Regions from separate parts of the Robertmurraya sp. GLU-23 genome, predicted to be linked through region 3. Evidence: predicted binding sites of a transcription regulator. Region 3 holds the regulator's gene; each other region holds the start of a gene.
The links. The regulator LexA, encoded in region 3, represses DNA repair genes until DNA is damaged. The targets are predictions, from matches to a motif close to CGAACATATGTTCG.

Region 1 (5,986 bases), on a different contig from region 3:
CCTCGCTTTCCACTATACAAGGTATAATAAGGGAAGGAGGGATGTTCATGGATTTTTCTCAAACTATGTCGGAGGAACGCATTCGTAAGGCGATTGAAAATGGTGACTTCGATCATTTACCTGGCTATGGGAAACCATTAAAACTCGATGATTTATCTGCCATTCCAGAAGAACTTCGTATGGCATATACCGTGTTGAAAAATGCGGGATATTCTCCGGAAGAATATGCACTCAAGCAGGAAATGATGTCTATTGAATCACTGTTAAATGCCTGTGATGACGATGAACAAAAACTTGGTCTTCAGAAAAAGATAAACGAAAAGATGCTGCGTTATAACAGTATGTTATCCAAACGCCGCGTGAACACAAACTCTTCTATCTTTAAAAATTATGAGCAAAAAATAAATAAGAAGTTATTTTAATGCCTAAGGAACCTCTTAGGCATTTTTTTGTCACATCTTCCAGCATAATTTTTTTAAATAATCCCTTAAAAAATGACATAATTAGCCGAAATAAAAAGTAGTAGGTTGATAGAAAGAGGACTTCTATCATAAAAGATACTCAGGAAAAGACAGGAGAATGAAGTATGGATAAAACGTCGGTAATAGGTGTTGTCATCGGAGTCGTAGCTGTACTAGTGGGGATGTTCTTTAAAGGTGTTAGCCCCGTGCAGCTTGTGAATCCTGCGGCACTTTTAATTATCTTGTTAGGAACGGTAGGGGCCGTGACAATTGCATTCCCAACAAGTGAAATCAAAAGAGTACCCAAGCTTTTCGGAAAGCTTTTTAAAGAAGACAAGCTACCAAACCCAGCAGACTTAATTAAAATGTTTTCTGATTGGGCGCAGCTAGCTCGTAAAGAGGGGCTATTAGCTCTAGAGTCAAAGACGAATGAAATCGACGATGATTTCTTGAAAAATGGATTATCGCTTGCTGTTGACGGACAAAGTGCCGACTATATTCGCGACGTGCTTTCGGAAGAAATTGAAGCGATGGAAGAAAGGCATCAATCTGGTGCACTAATTTTTACGCAAGCAGGAACGTACGCTCCAACTCTTGGGGTACTGGGTGCAGTAGTAGGTTTGATTGCTGCCCTTGGATACATGAATGATATCGAGGGACTAGGTCACGCGATAAGTGCTGCCTTTATTGCCACTCTATTAGGGATTTTTACAGGTTATGTATTATGGCATCCCTTTGCAAACAAATTGAAGCGTAAGTCTAAGCAAGAAGTGAAAATTAAACAAATGATGGTAGAGGGAATTCTATCAATACTAGAAGGAGAAGCTCCTCGAGTAATTGAAACAAAACTAGCTTCGTACCTACCTGGCAGTGAAAAGAAGAAGTTCTTAGCGGCGACAGGAGAACCGGCAAATGAGTAAGCGCCATAAAAAGCATCATCATGAGGAGCATGTGGACGAATCTTGGTTAATTCCTTACGCTGACCTTTTAACTCTGTTGCTAGCTTTGTTTATCGTATTATTCTCAATGAGTTCGTTGGATGCGAAAAAGTTTCAAGCAATGGCAGAAGTGTTTAATGCTCAGTTTACAAGTGGAACGGGAATATTTGAGTTTCCAAGCCCGATTCCAGAAGAAGGCGCAACTGCACCAGACGAGCAGCAAAATGACTCTGATAGCACTGAACAATCTAAAGCTCAATCTCAAGGGATGACCGAAGAGCAAAAGCAGCAGCTAGCAGAGCAAGCAGAAAAGGTTGAGCTCCAAGCCATTCAAGCAAAGGTAAACGAGTATATTACTACCAAAGGGTTAGAAGACAAACTTGAGACGACACTCGAAGATGACGGATTACACGTGACGATACGAGACAATGTTTTATTTGAATCAGGAAGTGACTCTGTTAGAACCCAGGATTTAACCATTGTTAGAGAAATCTCAGATTTACTCGTTATGGATCCAGCCCGAAGTGTTATTATCAGTGGACATACAGATAATGTTCCAATAAAAAATGCACAGTTCTCATCTAACTGGGAGCTAAGCGTCATGCGTGCTATTAATTTTATGAAAATCTTACTTGAAAACGACAAGCTTGATCCAAGTTGGTTTAGTGCGAAGGGATACGGAGAATTCCAACCTATCGCTTCAAATGAAGATGCTGCTGGAAAAGCGAAAAATCGTCGTGTAGAAATTTTAATTTTACCAAGAACGGCAGACTGAGCCTACAATAGGTTCAGTCTTTTTCTATTTTAAAAATAAAAAAGGGTCACTCCAAAAAGAGTGACCAAAAAGAGATACAAGGGATTATTCATTAGGAAGCGCTTACAAGAAACGCAAAACACAAAAACTAATCGTTGTTATTATCAGGTTGTGGTACTTCCGGCTTACACATTCGATCCATTAAAATCCCAGCAAAGAGTATGCATGCAATTGGAATGGTAAAATTCAAGATGTGAACAACGGTCATGGAAATACCTCCTTCACACATGGTTGAATCTACTTTAATTATAGTGTTTTTTCACAAAAATAGCAAACAAATTTCATAAATTATACAAATTTAGCAATTGACAACAATCGGGTTTCAAGAAATTAGATATATTTTTCCAATAAGTGAGAATAATAAGGGTAGTAAATGTTCAAACAAAAGTTTATAATAAAGACAAATGTCTATATTATCATGAGGTGAATTATGAGTGATAAGGAAGCAACGATACTTGGACTGATTAAAAGAGATCCATTTATATCTCAAAATGAGTTGGCGGAAAGGACGGGCTTATCTCGTTCAGCTGTTGCTGGTTATATTTCTTCTCTTACAAAGCAAGGAAAACTATTAGGTCGGGCCTATGTATTACCTAATAAAAAACAGGTGATTTGTATAGGTGGAGCGAATGTAGATAGGAAAATGCAAGCGATCGATAAGCTGCAGTTAGGAACATCCAATCCTGCTAGCACTAGTAATTCTTGCGGAGGGGTTGCAAGGAACATTGCCGAAAACTTGGGAAGACTAGGATTAGATGTTTCTCTTATGAGTGTTGTAGGTGATGATCATGAAGGGAAATGGTTACTAGACTATACTAGGGCTTACGTTGATATAGAGCCTTCGAAAATTCTTCCAAATGAAGTAACAGGAACGTATACGGCTGTTTTAGATGTGGATGGGGAAATGGCGGTTGCTCTAGCAGATATGGGTATTTATGATTCTGTTGATTTAGAGTTTGTTGAAAAACGCTGGGGTTTTCTTGCATCAACAGAGCTTGTGATGCTTGATACAAACTTCCCTTCTGACGTACTCGCAAAAGTAATTGATCGTTGTAGAGAAGAAGCGATTCCACTCGTGATTACTCCTGTTTCAGCTCCGAAAATTAAGAAGTTACCACAAAATCTTGATGGTGTGGCCTGGCTAATAGCAAATAAGGACGAAGCAGAGGCTTTAGCGGAGAGACAAATTAAAGAAGAAGGTGACTTTTTTAAGGCGGCAGAAGCAATTATGAAAAAAGGCGTTGAGAGAGTGGTCATTTCTCGCGGAGACAAGGGACTTATTTATTTTACAAAGACAAATGAAGCGGGTGTACTGTTACCGCCAAAGGTAGATGTTGTAGATGTAACGGGTGCAGGAGATGCGCTGGTTGCAGGAATTGTCTATGCCTATTTACGCGAGTTAAAAACAGAAGATGCCTGCAAAATTGGAATGGCATGTTCGATGCTAACTTTAGCAACAGAGGAAACGGTTAACCCGACATTGAACCATCAACAGCTACAAGAAGCTTTTCAACATAATTTCCACTAAGGAGAAAACAAACATGGAAAAATATTTAGAATACTCACAAGAAGTTTTAGAAGCGAAAAAAAATAATGTACCAGTCGTGGCATTAGAGTCAACGATTATTTCTCACGGAATGCCGTACCCACAAAATGTGCAAACGGCAAAGGAAGTAGAGGATATTATTCGTAAAAATGGTGCGGTACCAGCTACAATTGCTATTTTAGACGGAAAAATAAAAATAGGCTTATCAGACGAAGAGTTAGAAATGCTTGCTACCCGAAAGGACATTGAAAAGGCGAGCCGTAGAGATTTACCATACCTAGTAGCGACAAAGAAAAATGGAGCAACAACAGTAGCAGCAACGATGATTTGTGCAGAGCTTGCTGGCATTGAAGTGTTCGTAACCGGTGGGATTGGTGGAGTTCACCGTGAAGCTGAAGTAACGATGGATGTTTCAGCAGATCTTCAAGAACTCGCTCAAACCAATGTGGCTGTTGTGTGCGCAGGTGCGAAGTCTATTCTTGATATTGGTTTAACATTAGAGTATTTAGAGACTCATGGGGTGCCAGTGGTTGGCTTTGGTACTGATGTTCTTCCGGCTTTTTATACAAGAACAAGTCCTTTCCAAGTGAACGTTCAAGTGGAAGATGAAAAGGAAGCAGCGAGCATGATTCGTACAAAGTGGGAATTAGGATTGAACGGTGGAGTGGTGATTGCTAACCCAATCCCGGAAACAGATGCTCTTGAAGAGGAATTTATCAATAATGTGATTGAAACGGCATTAACAGAAGCAAAGGAAAATGAGATTGCGGGTAAAAATGTCACTCCATTCCTTTTAGCAAAGGTAAAAGAACTTACAGAAGGAAGAAGCTTAGAAGCAAATATTGCATTGGTTAAAAATAATGCTGATGTTGGATCAAAAATAGCAGTTCAACTTAACACTCTATCTTAAAAATATTTTTGAGGAGTCAGTCTCACAAGGACTGATTCCTTTTTTTTTGCATAAAAATAGTACTAGATTTACAATTTTGAAAATGTACACTGTAACGAACAATTTGTTCTTAAAAAAATTATAAAAGTAAGAAAGAAGGAGAAAAGAGCTGAAAACTAAAGGGAATTGTTCATTATAACGAAAAAATGGTCATTTTAGAGTGTTTAGTTTACCCTCACATCCGTCTAAAATAAAAGTAAATTATTCTTTATATAGAACGAAAAATAATAGAATAAGAAACGAAAACTATTAGAATAGTAGGTGGCGGGAATGTACCGGAAAAACTGTGACAAATGTTATCGTCCATCATACAGCAGTTCGGAAGCAGGGGAATGGATCTGTCCGATATGTGGTCATAATCTAACAAAGTTACCTTTTTTTGATGCGGTTACACTTGAAAGGGTACATGTAAATATCATTCCTATCCAAAGAAAATTAAAAGCATATGAGAATCAAAAACTAGGAATAAAGACTTAATCATTAAAAGTCAGAAAATTTTAAAAATGATTTCGACAGTGGGCGACATGAAGACTTATGATTTTTGTGCTTGATCTTACAAATGTAAAAAATTGTATAAATTCTTTAGGGCTCAATTGTTCCTTATGAAGGTCCTTGTCGAATAGTGTAACTAAAAAGTTGGGAAAGTTTTTAAGTGTATGACAAATTTTTACACAATTTACTAAAAACGAGTAGTAAAATGATTGATAAGTGAATCACATGGGGAGAGCAAAACACAGAAAAAGGCAAACCTTCTGAAAAGGGGGGACGCAAAGTCGCAGGTCTAAGGTAGTTAGAAGTTTTTTTGCTAAGACGGCTGGACTGCCTGGAATACGATTGTATTTTAGGGGGAGATTGAGGAATGTTGGAAACGAGTGAAGTGACGTTAGAAGAACTAGACTATGAGTGGATGATGTTGATTCTTGAAGCAAAAAAGTTAGGTTTAGAGAAAGAAGAGATTAGAAGATTTTTAGGTGAGAATGAAATTAGAGGATAAAAAGAAACTAGCTTACATAGCAGGTTGTTTCATACATAGAATGAAAGTATTTCCGTTAGGGTCGGACCGTATGGGAATGCTTTTTATTTTGGAAAAAAAGACAAAATCACCTGGATTTTGTCTTTTTGTTTTAGTTATTATTTGATTGATTACTTCTCCATTTATTAAACTCAAGAAACTCTTTAAACTGATCCTTTGAAACCCCGGAGTTCATAGCCTCTTTCACAAGCTTCATCCAATCAGAGTCTAGTTCATCTTTATTTGGATGCTCGTGTATAAGATGG
Region 2 (5,986 bases), on a different contig from region 3:
TTTTCTGACTTTAAGGAGCAGCTTGCTTATCGTTTAAAGCGAGAATTAAAGCTTCCTGGAAAGGTGTTTCTCCCTGTCGCAGACTTGTTCCTGCGAATGCGCGATCGCTACTCCTTACAAAGCATCGCTCCGATTACCGTTATTGACTCGATTAAAAAACCGATTCTTTTTATTCACAGCAAAAAGGATGATTTTATTCTTCCAACAATGACACAAGCCTTGTATGAAAAAAAGAAGGGACCCAAAAAATTATTTCTCGCTGAAAATGGGGTCCATGCCCAATCACTAAATGAAAACAAAGAGGACTACGAACAGGTGATTGATGAATTTCTCCATGACTTTGTGTTCTCTCCTCTATTAACTGAGTGAAAAAAAAAACAGCCGAGACTCTAGCGTCTCGGCTTTTCTTCCGCAATCACTTTCTTTTCTTTATCTAGTGCTCGGATGTAAGGGTATTTTTTCATTTCAAAAAAATATCTTTTCCCTTCTTTTTCAATAATATTTAGATTGGTGTAATGATTTCCCGTTTCCGACCCTTCTATAGAGACAATATCTGTACTTTCTACCTGTCCATATGTAAGCTGAAATTTACTCAGAATTTTCCCCTGACTACTATAATCATATATATCTCGGTAATAGACGGTTAGTGGGTTAGTTCCTTTATATTCCCAATGATTACCACCTTCATTCGTCCAGCCTTTCTCTTCATCTCCCTCCAGGTATGCGATGCTTATCGCATCAAAATCTTCTCCTTCATGCTCTTGAGCTGTTGTATACATGATGATGGCACCATCCGTAAGCTTTTCTTCTACAATCGTTTCTTTTACTTCAAAAGGCACTGCCACTTCTATAGTTGCTGCCCGACATGATGTGAGTAGAATAGCAATACCAATTAGCAGTATTCCTCGCCAATTTCGCATATCATCCCCCCACTATCAGTGAATGTAAGAAACATCCAAAAAATGCTAATTTTCTATAAAAAGAAAAACAGATCTACTTTTTTAGTTGATCTGCTCGTTGAATAGTTTTATTTTGTTTTATCGACAAAGGCCATTCTTGGATTTAGGTATTGTCCTACACTTTTTAATTGGAATGTATTTGAGTCTTTAGAGAAATCAATTTTTAGTTCTTCATCAAGAAATACTGCCTTTGATTTTTCGATATACACCGTTTGCTCGTTCGTTTCAATGGCTGTATCATCATCCTCATCCAGCTCATTCACTAACCATAGAGTTGGTACGCCACTTACTACACACCCACAGCCTTCTATATCGTACTTTAGCTTCAAAAAGCCTTTCTTTCCATTTATTTTCTCGCTTATTTTTTTTGCTGCTATTTCTGTTATCGTAATATTCATTGTCTGTTCCTCCAGCTTTTCATCATGTTTCCTATGTCACTTCATATAATCATTGTAACATAGCGTTTTTTTATTGCCCTATGATTTGCTTTTCGGCAATGAATTCTTTACGAGATTATTACATTTTTTTGATAGGAGTGGTCAGTTTGTCGAAGGTTCAGATTAAAGTAATGGACAACGGTTCTTTACGTGTCACTGGTGAGGTTGAATTGATTGATATGGACGGAAATGTATTTGAAACGAAACCCACGTTTTCTTTATGCCGTTGTGGTCTCTCATCCAAACGTCCCTTTTGCGATGGAGCGCATAAAGGAAAGTTTCAGGCCCGTGATCGCGCAGTAAAAACTCCTGAATAATCTTCAAGCAGCGGTTTCCTTTCGGAGACTGCTCTTACTCTTTCATTTGTACATCTACAATGCTCGAAAGGGGGACTCGGTGAACCTCCCCAAAATGATCAACAATATGAAGCCTTTGCTGAAGCTCATCCCAATAATGGATTTGTCCGATAATCAATTCGTGCTTCCGGTAACGATAATGAGTGACCATCACCGCTTGATGCTCCTCCATCGCCGCTAATAACAAATGGTTCATCTCCTCCAGCTTTTGTTCATCCATCTCCTTTTCTTTCTCGTAAGAATCCGCTTCCGCCCAATCGCGCAACAGCTTAACATGCTCAGGAAGCATCATTGATGTCCACTTGATTCTTCCTCTATCTCGAATCATCCTTGTTCCTCCTTACCTCTTATGACCGCCAACTAGCTTCGCACGATGCTTCGCCGTTCCCGCTGCTGTATACGATACCGCACGTAATAGAGCACCATGTCCATACCGATTGCGGATACGGTCCACAACATAGCCGAGCTCTCGTTCCTTCCAGCCATTCGGTTCAAAAATATTTAACTGATAGTCTGTATCATCACAAATATTGCTAAGGGCGATGGAGATTTTTCGTACCGTTTTTCCTTCGTAGTGCTCCGCAAATAGACGTAGACAAACGTCATACAGCTCCATCGTCACGTTTGTCGGCACCTCAATTGACCGCGAACGGTAAAAGCCTCCACCGAACTCGTCCTGACTATAACCAATGCCGAAGCTAATCGTTCGACCTGCCTTCTTATGGGTTCGTGCTCTTCTCGCGACCTCTTCACACATTTCTAGAATGACGCGTTTGATTTCTACTTCCTCTTTATAATCACGAAGCAAAATTTGACTCTTTCCAAAACTAATTTGTCCCTCCATAATCGGTGCTCCAATTTCGGATAAATCCACTCCCCATGCATGGTGGTACAGTTGATTTCCCATAATCCCAAACTTTTTCTCAAGCTTTTTCAAATCAAAGCGAGCAAGCTGACCGACCGTAAAAATTCCCATTCCATTTAATGTTTTCTCTACCTTTCTTCCTATTCCCCACATCTCACGTAAAGGAGAAACATTCCAAAGCTTTGTTTTTACATCCTCGTACGTCCATTCAGCAATTCCCTTCTTTTTCGCTTCCAAATCAAGACAAAGCTTTGATAATAGCATGTTCGGACCAATTCCAATCGCACAAGGCAGCTGAAATTCTCGCTCAATATCATCACGAATCTTCTGTGCAACCGTCCAGGCATCTCCCCATAAATGAAGGGCTCCATCAATTTTTAGAAAGCTCTCATCGACGCTATACGTATGAATAGCTTCTTTTGGAACGTAACGATGAAACACCTTCGTAATTTCAGTGGAAATACGTAAATAAGTAGCCATTTTCGGCTCAACTACTTGAATTTTCGGATCGTCTGGAATTTCAAACTTCCTTGATCCGGTTTTAATCCCAAATTCCTTCTTTAACTTCGGTGATGCAGCTAATACGATACTTCCCTCTCGCTCTTTATCTCCAATCACTGCCAAATAACACTCAAGTGGATCTAACCCTTCAATAACAGCTGAACAGCTAGCATAAAAACTCTTCATGTCCACACATAAAATGGTTTGATGGGGCAACTCACTGTAATTAATCATCGTGTTCTCTCTCTCCCAAACATCAAATAGGAACATTTGTTCTTTTCTTTAGTATATTCTTATATTAAGCGAATATACGTTCGGTTTCAATGGAAATTTTATTCTATTTCCTTTTGTGAATATCAATAAGTTATAATGCCTAAAGAAGAGGTGTAAGGGAATGGAGAAGAAACTTATTTATAAAATGATTAGGCAATGCTTTCAGCAGTACGAGCATGAGGCAAGTGAAGAGGACTATGAGAAATTGTACAAACGGATAGTAGAAGAACAGGCACAAGAGGATCAGGTTCCTTTATTTGAATTAATCAACGATGCTGTTTATGAATATTTGACCAATTAAAAAAATCACCCACAAGGTGATTTTTATTTTTTATCGAAAAAGCCACCAACAAAGCGTTCAGCTAACCCTGGGATGAGATTGTAGATGGTACTCCCCATATTCATCCAGCCTGGAAGGTTAAGCTCACGCTTAGGGTTGAGCATTAATTGAATAATTTTTTCGGCAACATAATCCGATTTCAGCATGAATCGATTCACGTTTTTTACGTAGTTTCCTGATTTATCAGCAATTGAAAAGAAATTGGTTTCAATCGGACCAGGGTTTACCGCCGATACACGTATATTTGATTTTGCAAGCTCTAGTCGTAAGCTATTCGTAAATCCTAACACTGCATGCTTCGTAGCCGAATATCCACTGGATTTAGGAGTCGCAAGCTTGCCGGCCTGTGAGGCAATATTAATAATATGACCTGAATTTCGAGCCATCATCACAGGAAGAACCTCTTTCGTACAAGCCATTAAACCGAGTACGTTCACTTGAAACATTTTTTCAATATCAGCAAAATCGGCCTCATGAAAGGAATCAAACACACCAAACCCAGCATTGTTTATGAGGATATCGATATGACCAACCTCTTGTTTAATTTGTGAAAACACCTGTTGAACCTGATTGATATCACCAACATCCAACTGAAAAAACAAGGCATTCGCACCCGTTTTTTGGTTAATTTCCTCACCGAGTGTTCGTAGCTTGTCAATAGAGCGAGCTACAAGAATGGGCCGTGCTCCGCGCTCAGCCGCCATAAGAGCCACCTTTTCTCCAATCCCAGAAGATGCTCCAGTGATAATAATATTTTTCCCTTTTAATTGTTCCAATACAATCACCATCTTATCTATGTAGCATTTGTCGAGCTACATATAACTTACCATAAACCCTTTGAAAAAAGCTAAAAAAATCAAGCCTACGTATTTACCTTCAATTTGATATACCATTTAGCCTACAAAAAATTTTGAAATAAACGGAGCTTTTTCGGTTAAAGTGCAGAATAGGGTTCGGTTCAGGGTATATAAGAGGAGATTTTCCGATTAAGCAAAACAAAATTACTCATTTTCACGTTTTTTGAGTAAATAGTCGGAATCTCTCCGTCTGTTTAAACTATTTTCAGCGCCATTTCTAAATTAAGAGAATTTTCTCCGCTTAATTTTCGAACCCTGCTAATTCTCTTTTATAATTGGGGAGGAGGCAGAATATTGGTTCGACAGGTAGCCGAACCCGTTAAAATGAAGCACCTTTCCGTTTTTAGAAAGGAGCTTCATTTTTTATGGAGCCGTACGGTAAACAAAGGTGCCATTTACCTTTGTGGCTTTTATTTTTTCCCTATCTAATAAAAAGTCTAATTGTGCGATGGTTTCTGAAATGGTCAATCCCAGCTGCCTTTTGTAGACAGAAGGAAATAAGCGTTGACATATTTGAAAAGCGTTCATAGATTCTTTCTCCAGCCACTCCTTCACTTGCTCAGCGCGCAAAACTTGATGAGATAGTCTCTTTTCAACAAGACCATGAACATCCGTTACCTCTTCTCCATGACCCGTATAAGTAAGACGTATAGAAAGGGTAAGAAGCTTCTGCAAGGATTCATTCACTTGTAGCTGTGGTTTTGGACGTTCTCTCTCTCCTGGGAGCGGAGGCTCTAGAAGCGGATTCGCTGAAATATGCGCTAATAGAAGATCTCCCCCAATCAGCACCCCATCCTTTTTACGAAATAGACCAATCTGACTCTGGGCATGACCAGGCGTTTCAATCACCGTCCATTCAGATAATCCGATTGGAACTTCCCCCTCAGAAAGCGTACCTGATAAGGATCGGTTGCAGGAAAACAAGAGCATTTGTTTCATTCCACCGATAAAAGGGTCATAATACTTGTCCGGAATGCCACAATCCATAAACAGCTGCCGATAGAAAGAATCGTAGTCATGATAAAACTCTTCGGTCCGATTCAGCCAGCGTTCATTGTTAGCATGTCCATAAACCTCTAAATCAGGAGAAAACTGATCGAGCAAGCCTGCATGATCCGGATGATCATGGGTTAGTATGACTTGTTCAATATCTGTTACCTTTAGACCAAGTGTAGCTAGTTGATTTTGAAGCGATACAAATGCTACCTCCGTATTTGGGCCGACGTCTATTAATGTCAAACGTTCCCCCCTTATTACATACACGTTCACATCGCCGACTGGAAAAGGAGTAGGCAAAACCAGCTTTGCAATTCCATCATGCCATTCTGTCATATTCAAACCCCTTGATTATAATTGTTATATAACAATAGTACATATGTATATTTTACCCAATGTTAT
Region 3 (5,986 bases):
GTTAAACCGATTAGCTGAAAAACAACTAATTGATTTCAATTAAGTCGTAGATTTTATAGAGAGCTTTAATATTTCTCTTTTTCTACAAAAATTCCATGTTATATAAACTAACATTATGTTGACAGAAAAACTGACATTTCATATAATAAAAATATGAAAGAGAGAAATGGAGGGACAGCAAATGAGCGGAAGTGATATCCGTCGTTCCATGCCATTATTTCCAATTGGAATTGTGATGCAGCTTACAGAACTATCTGCAAGACAAATTCGATATTATGAAGAGCACCAATTGATCTCTCCGGCAAGAACTGAGGGAAACAGAAGAATGTTTTCTTTGAATGACATTGATCAGCTTTTAGAAATAAAAGATTTGATCGAGCAAGGTGTAAATCTTGCAGGAATTAAGCAAATTTTTTCTGTGAAAGAGCAACAGGTGCTATCAGAAGAAATAGTGAAGGAAGCAGAAAAAGCAAGACGTGATCTGTCCGATGATGAGTTACGTAAAATGTTGCGCTCAGAGCTTATGCATGCTGGCCGTTTTAATCGCTCGTCGTTGCGTCAAGGTGATATGTCACGCTTTTTCCATTAATAAAAAGAGATTTACTATTCAAGGGAGGAAACAAAATGGCTAAGTTTACAAGAGATGATATTACAAGAATGGCAGAAGAACAAAATGTTAAGTTTATTCGTCTGCAATTCACTGACATCTTAGGAACAATCAAAAACGTTGAGATTCCTATCAGTCAGCTTGAAAAAGCTTTAGACAACAAAATGATGTTTGACGGTTCTTCTATCGAAGGTTTCGTTCGTATCGAAGAGTCAGACATGTACTTATATCCAGACTTAGACACATGGGTAGTTTTCCCTTGGACAGCTGAAAAAGGTAAAGTGGCACGTTTAATCTGTGACATCTACAATCCAGATGGAACTCCATTCGCTGGTGACCCACGTAACAACTTAAGAAGAATTATTAAAGAAATGCAAGACTTAGGATTCTCAGATTTCAATCTTGGACCTGAGCCAGAATTCTTCTTATTCAAGCTTGACCAAGCTGGAGAGCCTACACTTGAATTAAACGACAACGGTGGATACTTTGACCTTGCTCCAACAGACCTTGGTGAAAACTGCCGTCGTGATATCGTGTTAGAGCTAGAAGAAATGGGCTTTGAAATTGAAGCGTCTCACCATGAGGTAGCTCCAGGACAACACGAAATCGACTTCAAATATGCTGATGCATTAAGTGCTTGTGACCAAATCCAAACGTTCAAGCTTGTTGTTAAAACAATTGCACGTAAGCACGGTCTACATGCTACATTCATGCCGAAGCCATTATTCGGAGTAAATGGTTCTGGAATGCACTGTAACGTTTCTTTATTCAAAGAAGGCAAGAATGCATTCTTCGATCCAACTGGAAACTTAGAACTAAGTGATACTGCTCGTCAGTTCATCGCTGGTATCATTAAGCATGCTCCAAACTTTACAGCTGTAACAAACCCAACTGTAAACTCTTATAAGCGTTTAGTACCTGGTTACGAAGCACCTTGCTATGTTGCATGGTCTGCTAGAAACCGTTCACCGCTAATCCGTATCCCTGCTTCTCGTGGAATTTCCACTCGTGTAGAAGTACGTAGCGTTGACCCAGCTGCTAACCCTTACTTAGCAATGGCTGTATTACTTGCTGCAGGACTTGACGGAGTGAAGAACTCTTTAACACCACCAGCTCCAGTTGACCGCAACATCTACGTTATGAACAAAGAAGAGCGTCAAGCTGTAGGTATCGAAGATCTACCAGCTACACTTGCTGCTGCTTTAGATAACTTAAAGTCAGACGAAACAATGGTTTATGCTCTTGGAGAGCATATCTTCGAACACTTCGTAGAAGCAAAAGAGATCGAGTGGGATATGTTCCGTACGCAAGTACATCCATGGGAAAGAGAACAATACATGTCAATGTATTAATCCGTTCATAGAAACCCTCAAACACTTTAATGTGTTTGAGGGTTTTTTGTATGTTGTTAATGGTGGAGGACGGTTATAAAACTAACTTGAAACGATTTAAGGCTCGTGAATAAAAATCTCAATTTTACTAAATAATACAACCAATTACAGTTATTTGAAGTTATGTTGCGGGGGAAAAATGATGACGTTTCAAGATGGTCTAAAGCGAGTCGAAAAAGGAACCGACTTAATTAAAGAGGGAAATCATCTTATTATAGATGCGACCATAAATGCCTTTTTTTTCACTTGGCAATGGTGGGTTGCGGTGTTAATGATCATTGTTCCATGGGCACTCTGGGCAATATTCCGTAAAAGGGAGAGCTCAGCACGATTGCTTTTTTCAGTATTTATCGTAATGATACTATCTACAACGATTGATGCGTTAGGAGTGGAACATGGAAGGTGGGTTTATCCAGTAAAAGCCATTCCAATTCCGACAATAAGTTATTCGCTTCGTTATTCTCTTATGCCGGTCCTTATTATGTTTTTCCTTCAATACAAACCGAACGTTAATCCATTTATAAAGGGAATCATTGTGGCTGGTATTAGTGCATACATTGGGATGCCGATGATGGCGATGATGGATATGTATAAGAAAATAGATTGGGCTTATACCTATTCATTCTTTATCATATTGTTCTTGTATCTTGTGGCTCATTGGTTTAGTCGAAGAAAGAGCTTTGAGCCATTGTGATAATAAGAAAAGCAAGCATCATTCGATGCTTGCTTTCACTAATTAATGAATATGACGATATACTCCAATAACTTTTCCAAGAATAGACACATTTCGTAGGATAATTGGTGCTAGGGATGAGTTCTCTGGCTGCAAACGAACATAATCCTTTTCTTTGAAGAACCTCTTCACTGTTGCTTCATCTTCCTCAGTCATGGCAACAACGATATCACCGTTATTCGCTGTTTGCTGCTGCTTCACAATCACGTAATCACCATCAAGGATACCAGCCTCAATCATACTGTCTCCCATAACCTCAAGCATAAATACTTGTTCATCCGCAGGGGCAAGACGTTCTGGGAGAGGAAAATACTCTTCCACATTCTCGATTGCAGTTATAGGTATACCCGCAGTTACTTTTCCGACTACAGGAACGTTAACAATATTATATTTTGGTATATTACTTACTACCTCATCAAGATCCAGAATTTCAATTGCTCGTGGCTTTGTAGGGTCTCTGCGGATATACCCTTTACTTTCAAGTCTAGCTAAGTGGCCGTGTACGGTTGAACTTGACGCTAAACCAACAGCTTCGCCAATTTCACGAACGGAAGGCGGATAGCCCTTTTGTTTAACTTCTTCTTTTATATATTCTAGTATATCTACCTGACGTTTTGATAGTTTTGTCATACTTACCGCCCCTCATTGGTTAATCTTGACTTTATTATAGCATGTTCTACCAGTGCATACAAACATAAGTTCGAATAATCGTTGACACAAAACAGATGTTCGGTCTATAATATAAATATAAATACGAACATACATTCTAATAGAGGTGTTTTACATGAAAAATTTATGGAACAAATACTCATATGCTATTATTCTAGTTGTCTTATCTATCCTATCGTCTATTATTTTAGTAATTTCTAATGATGAATCAGTTGAGGAAAAATATATGGCTGTAACAATTAATGAAGGGGAAACACTTTGGGATCTTTGTAAGGACTATGCAGATAAACATGCATTATCTGAAACAGAGTTTGTTTCCTGGGTGGAAGAAATCAATGATATTAATGGAAATGTATTATTAGTAGGAGATAAGATCTATATCCCTGTTGAATTAAACGATTCCACTGTTACTCAGCTAGCATCGAAATAGGAGGGATTATGAAGGCAATTATCTATTGTAGAGTTAGTACTGAAAAAGAATCACAGTACTCTTCTCTAAAAAGGCAGGAAGAAGAACTATTGAAGCTATCACAACAACACGGAATGGAAGTTGTTGAAGTGATAAAAGAACAGGCGAGTGGATATGACTTTGACAGAGAAGGTATTTTGCTCCTGCTGTCACGATTAAAGGAAGAGAAAGTAGAAGCTGTCCTAATTCAGGATGAAACGAGACTTGGTAGAGGAAATGCCAAAATTGCTTTGCTTCATTGTATACTTAAGGATAACATCAAACTTTTCAGTGTATCACATAATGGTGAGTTACAATTGTCCGAATCGGATTCTATGGTTTTGCAAATTGTAAGTATGGTAGAAGAATATCAGCGAAAGCTTCATAATAGTAAAATTAAAAGAGGAATGAACAGAGCTGTTCAAAACGGTTACAGACCAGAGAAAAATCTGAAAAACAAAGGTGTTCATGCCGGGAGAGAACGTATTGAAGTACCGATAACAGAGATTGTACGGTTACGAAACAATGATTTAACATTCTCTGAAATCGCTGCTACTTTAAGAGGGTTTGGTTATGATATTTCAAAAGCTACAGTAAATCGGAGATATCTTGAATACATAGAAGAGCTAAAACATCAAAAAAATATCTCACTAAATGCCAACAAGTCATAAAAATCGTTGGCATTTTTTGTTATTCGTACCTCTTTACGCTTCTTCCTTGTCAAAGACTATAACTTTTAGTAACATGATTTCTATTAGTAAAACTAAAAGAGAAGGAGCAAAGAGATGCTACCGAAGGGAAAAATGGCTAGAATCAATGAACTAGCAAAAAAAGCAAAAGCTGATGGATTAACTGAGACGGAAGCAAAGGAGCAGTCAAAGCTTCGTAGTGAATATTTACAAACATTTCGATCATCTATGCTAGGAACGCTCCAAGGTGTAAAAATTGTTGATCCTTTGGGTGATGATGTTACACCTGAAAAGCTCAAGAGATTGAAAAATAGTAAAAAACTACATTAATCCACTAAATTTATTTACCAAAAAATGATAGAAAACACTGAAAATTAAAAAATATATGTTTTTTTTCTAAATTTATTAAGGCAATCTGTTGTATAAATAATAGAGCAGATATAATATTAAAAAGTGGGATTATTGAGATAAAGAATAGGAAGGGTTGAAAAAATGTTTGAACAAAAAGATGTACTAGCAATTAACGCAATACGTACTTTATCAATTGATGCAATTGAAAAAGCTAATTCCGGCCATCCAGGTATGCCGATGGGGGCTGCTCCAATGGCTTACACTCTGTGGTCACGTTTTATGAATCATAACCCTAAAAACCCAGAGTGGTTTAACCGTGATCGTTTTGTTTTATCTGCAGGGCATGGTTCTGCATTGCTGTATAGTCTTCTTCACTTATCAGGTTATGGCGTAACAATGGATGATCTTAAGAGTTTCCGTCAATGGGGAAGTAAAACTCCTGGTCACCCTGAATTTGGACATACCCCAGGTGTAGATGCAACGACTGGCCCACTAGGACAGGGGATTGCAATGGCAGTAGGTATGGCAATGGCTGAAAGACATTTAGCAGCCACTTATAATAAAGGCAACTACAATGTAGTAGATCATTATACATATAGTATTTGTGGTGACGGTGACTTGATGGAAGGTGTTTCTGCTGAAGCTGCTTCACTAGCAGGACACTTAAAACTTGGTCGCTTAGTTGTATTATACGATTCAAATGATATCTCTCTTGATGGTGACTTAGATCGTTCATTCTCTGAAAGTGTTGCAAAACGCTTTGAGTCATATGGTTGGCAATATCTTCGTGTAGAGGATGGAAATAATCTTGAGGAAATTGCAAAAGCAATTGAAGAAGCTCAAGGTGATCAAAATCGTCCTACACTAATTGAAGTAAAAACAGTAATCGGATACGGTTCTCCAAACAAATCAGGTAAATCAGATGTTCATGGTGCCCCACTTGGAGCTAACGAATTAAAGTTAACAAAAGAAGCTTACCAATGGACATTTGAAGAAGATTTCCATGTTCCTTCAGATGTATACGACACATTCAACAAATACATTGTGGAAACTGGTGCAAAGAAAGAAAATGAGTGGAACGACCTTTTCGATTCTTAT

Region 1: ACVBAX_RS24390 (carbohydrate kinase) is a predicted target of LexA. The motif match lies at 2,592-2,605, and genes of this name have one in related genera.
Region 2: ACVBAX_RS02170 (YqzH family protein) is a predicted target of LexA. The motif match lies at 3,422-3,435, and genes of this name have one in related genera.

Annotation. Positions count from the first base shown of each region.
Region 1 covers NZ_JBRKCV010000027.1:18,850-24,835, reverse strand. Annotated here, with positions in the region: gene ACVBAX_RS24405 (DnaJ family domain-containing protein) at 48-422, shown strand; gene motA (flagellar motor stator protein MotA) at 587-1,381, shown strand; gene motB (flagellar motor protein MotB) at 1,374-2,174, shown strand; gene ACVBAX_RS24390 (carbohydrate kinase) at 2,644-3,741, shown strand; gene ACVBAX_RS24385 (pseudouridine-5'-phosphate glycosidase) at 3,755-4,669, shown strand; gene ACVBAX_RS24380 (hypothetical protein) at 4,979-5,185, shown strand; cyclic di-GMP riboswitch class I at 5,441-5,535, shown strand; gene ACVBAX_RS24375 (anti-repressor SinI family protein) at 5,568-5,702, shown strand; gene ACVBAX_RS24370 (helix-turn-helix domain-containing protein) at 5,833-5,986, opposite strand, start outside.
Region 2 covers NZ_JBRKCV010000001.1:432,690-438,675, reverse strand. Annotated here, with positions in the region: gene ACVBAX_RS02200 (alpha/beta hydrolase) at 1-369, shown strand, start outside; gene ACVBAX_RS02195 (hypothetical protein) at 390-920, opposite strand; gene ACVBAX_RS02190 (iron-sulfur cluster biosynthesis family protein) at 1,028-1,357, opposite strand; gene ACVBAX_RS02185 (CDGSH iron-sulfur domain-containing protein) at 1,504-1,713, shown strand; gene ACVBAX_RS02180 (YolD-like family protein) at 1,748-2,080, opposite strand; gene ACVBAX_RS02175 (Y-family DNA polymerase) at 2,093-3,352, opposite strand; gene ACVBAX_RS02170 (YqzH family protein) at 3,513-3,692, shown strand; gene ACVBAX_RS02165 (SDR family NAD(P)-dependent oxidoreductase) at 3,716-4,519, opposite strand; gene ACVBAX_RS02160 (MBL fold metallo-hydrolase) at 4,952-5,920, opposite strand.
Region 3 covers NZ_JBRKCV010000002.1:365,157-371,142, forward strand. Annotated here, with positions in the region: gene ACVBAX_RS06140 (methionine gamma-lyase family protein) at 1-43, shown strand, start outside; gene ACVBAX_RS06145 (MerR family transcriptional regulator) at 182-589, shown strand; gene glnA (type I glutamate--ammonia ligase) at 625-1,959, shown strand; gene ACVBAX_RS06155 (CBO0543 family protein) at 2,138-2,692, shown strand; gene lexA (transcriptional repressor LexA) at 2,735-3,361, opposite strand; gene yneA (cell division suppressor protein YneA) at 3,516-3,830, shown strand; gene ACVBAX_RS06170 (YneB family resolvase-like protein) at 3,839-4,519, shown strand; gene ACVBAX_RS06175 (DUF896 domain-containing protein) at 4,634-4,867, shown strand; gene tkt (transketolase) at 5,030-5,986, shown strand, end outside.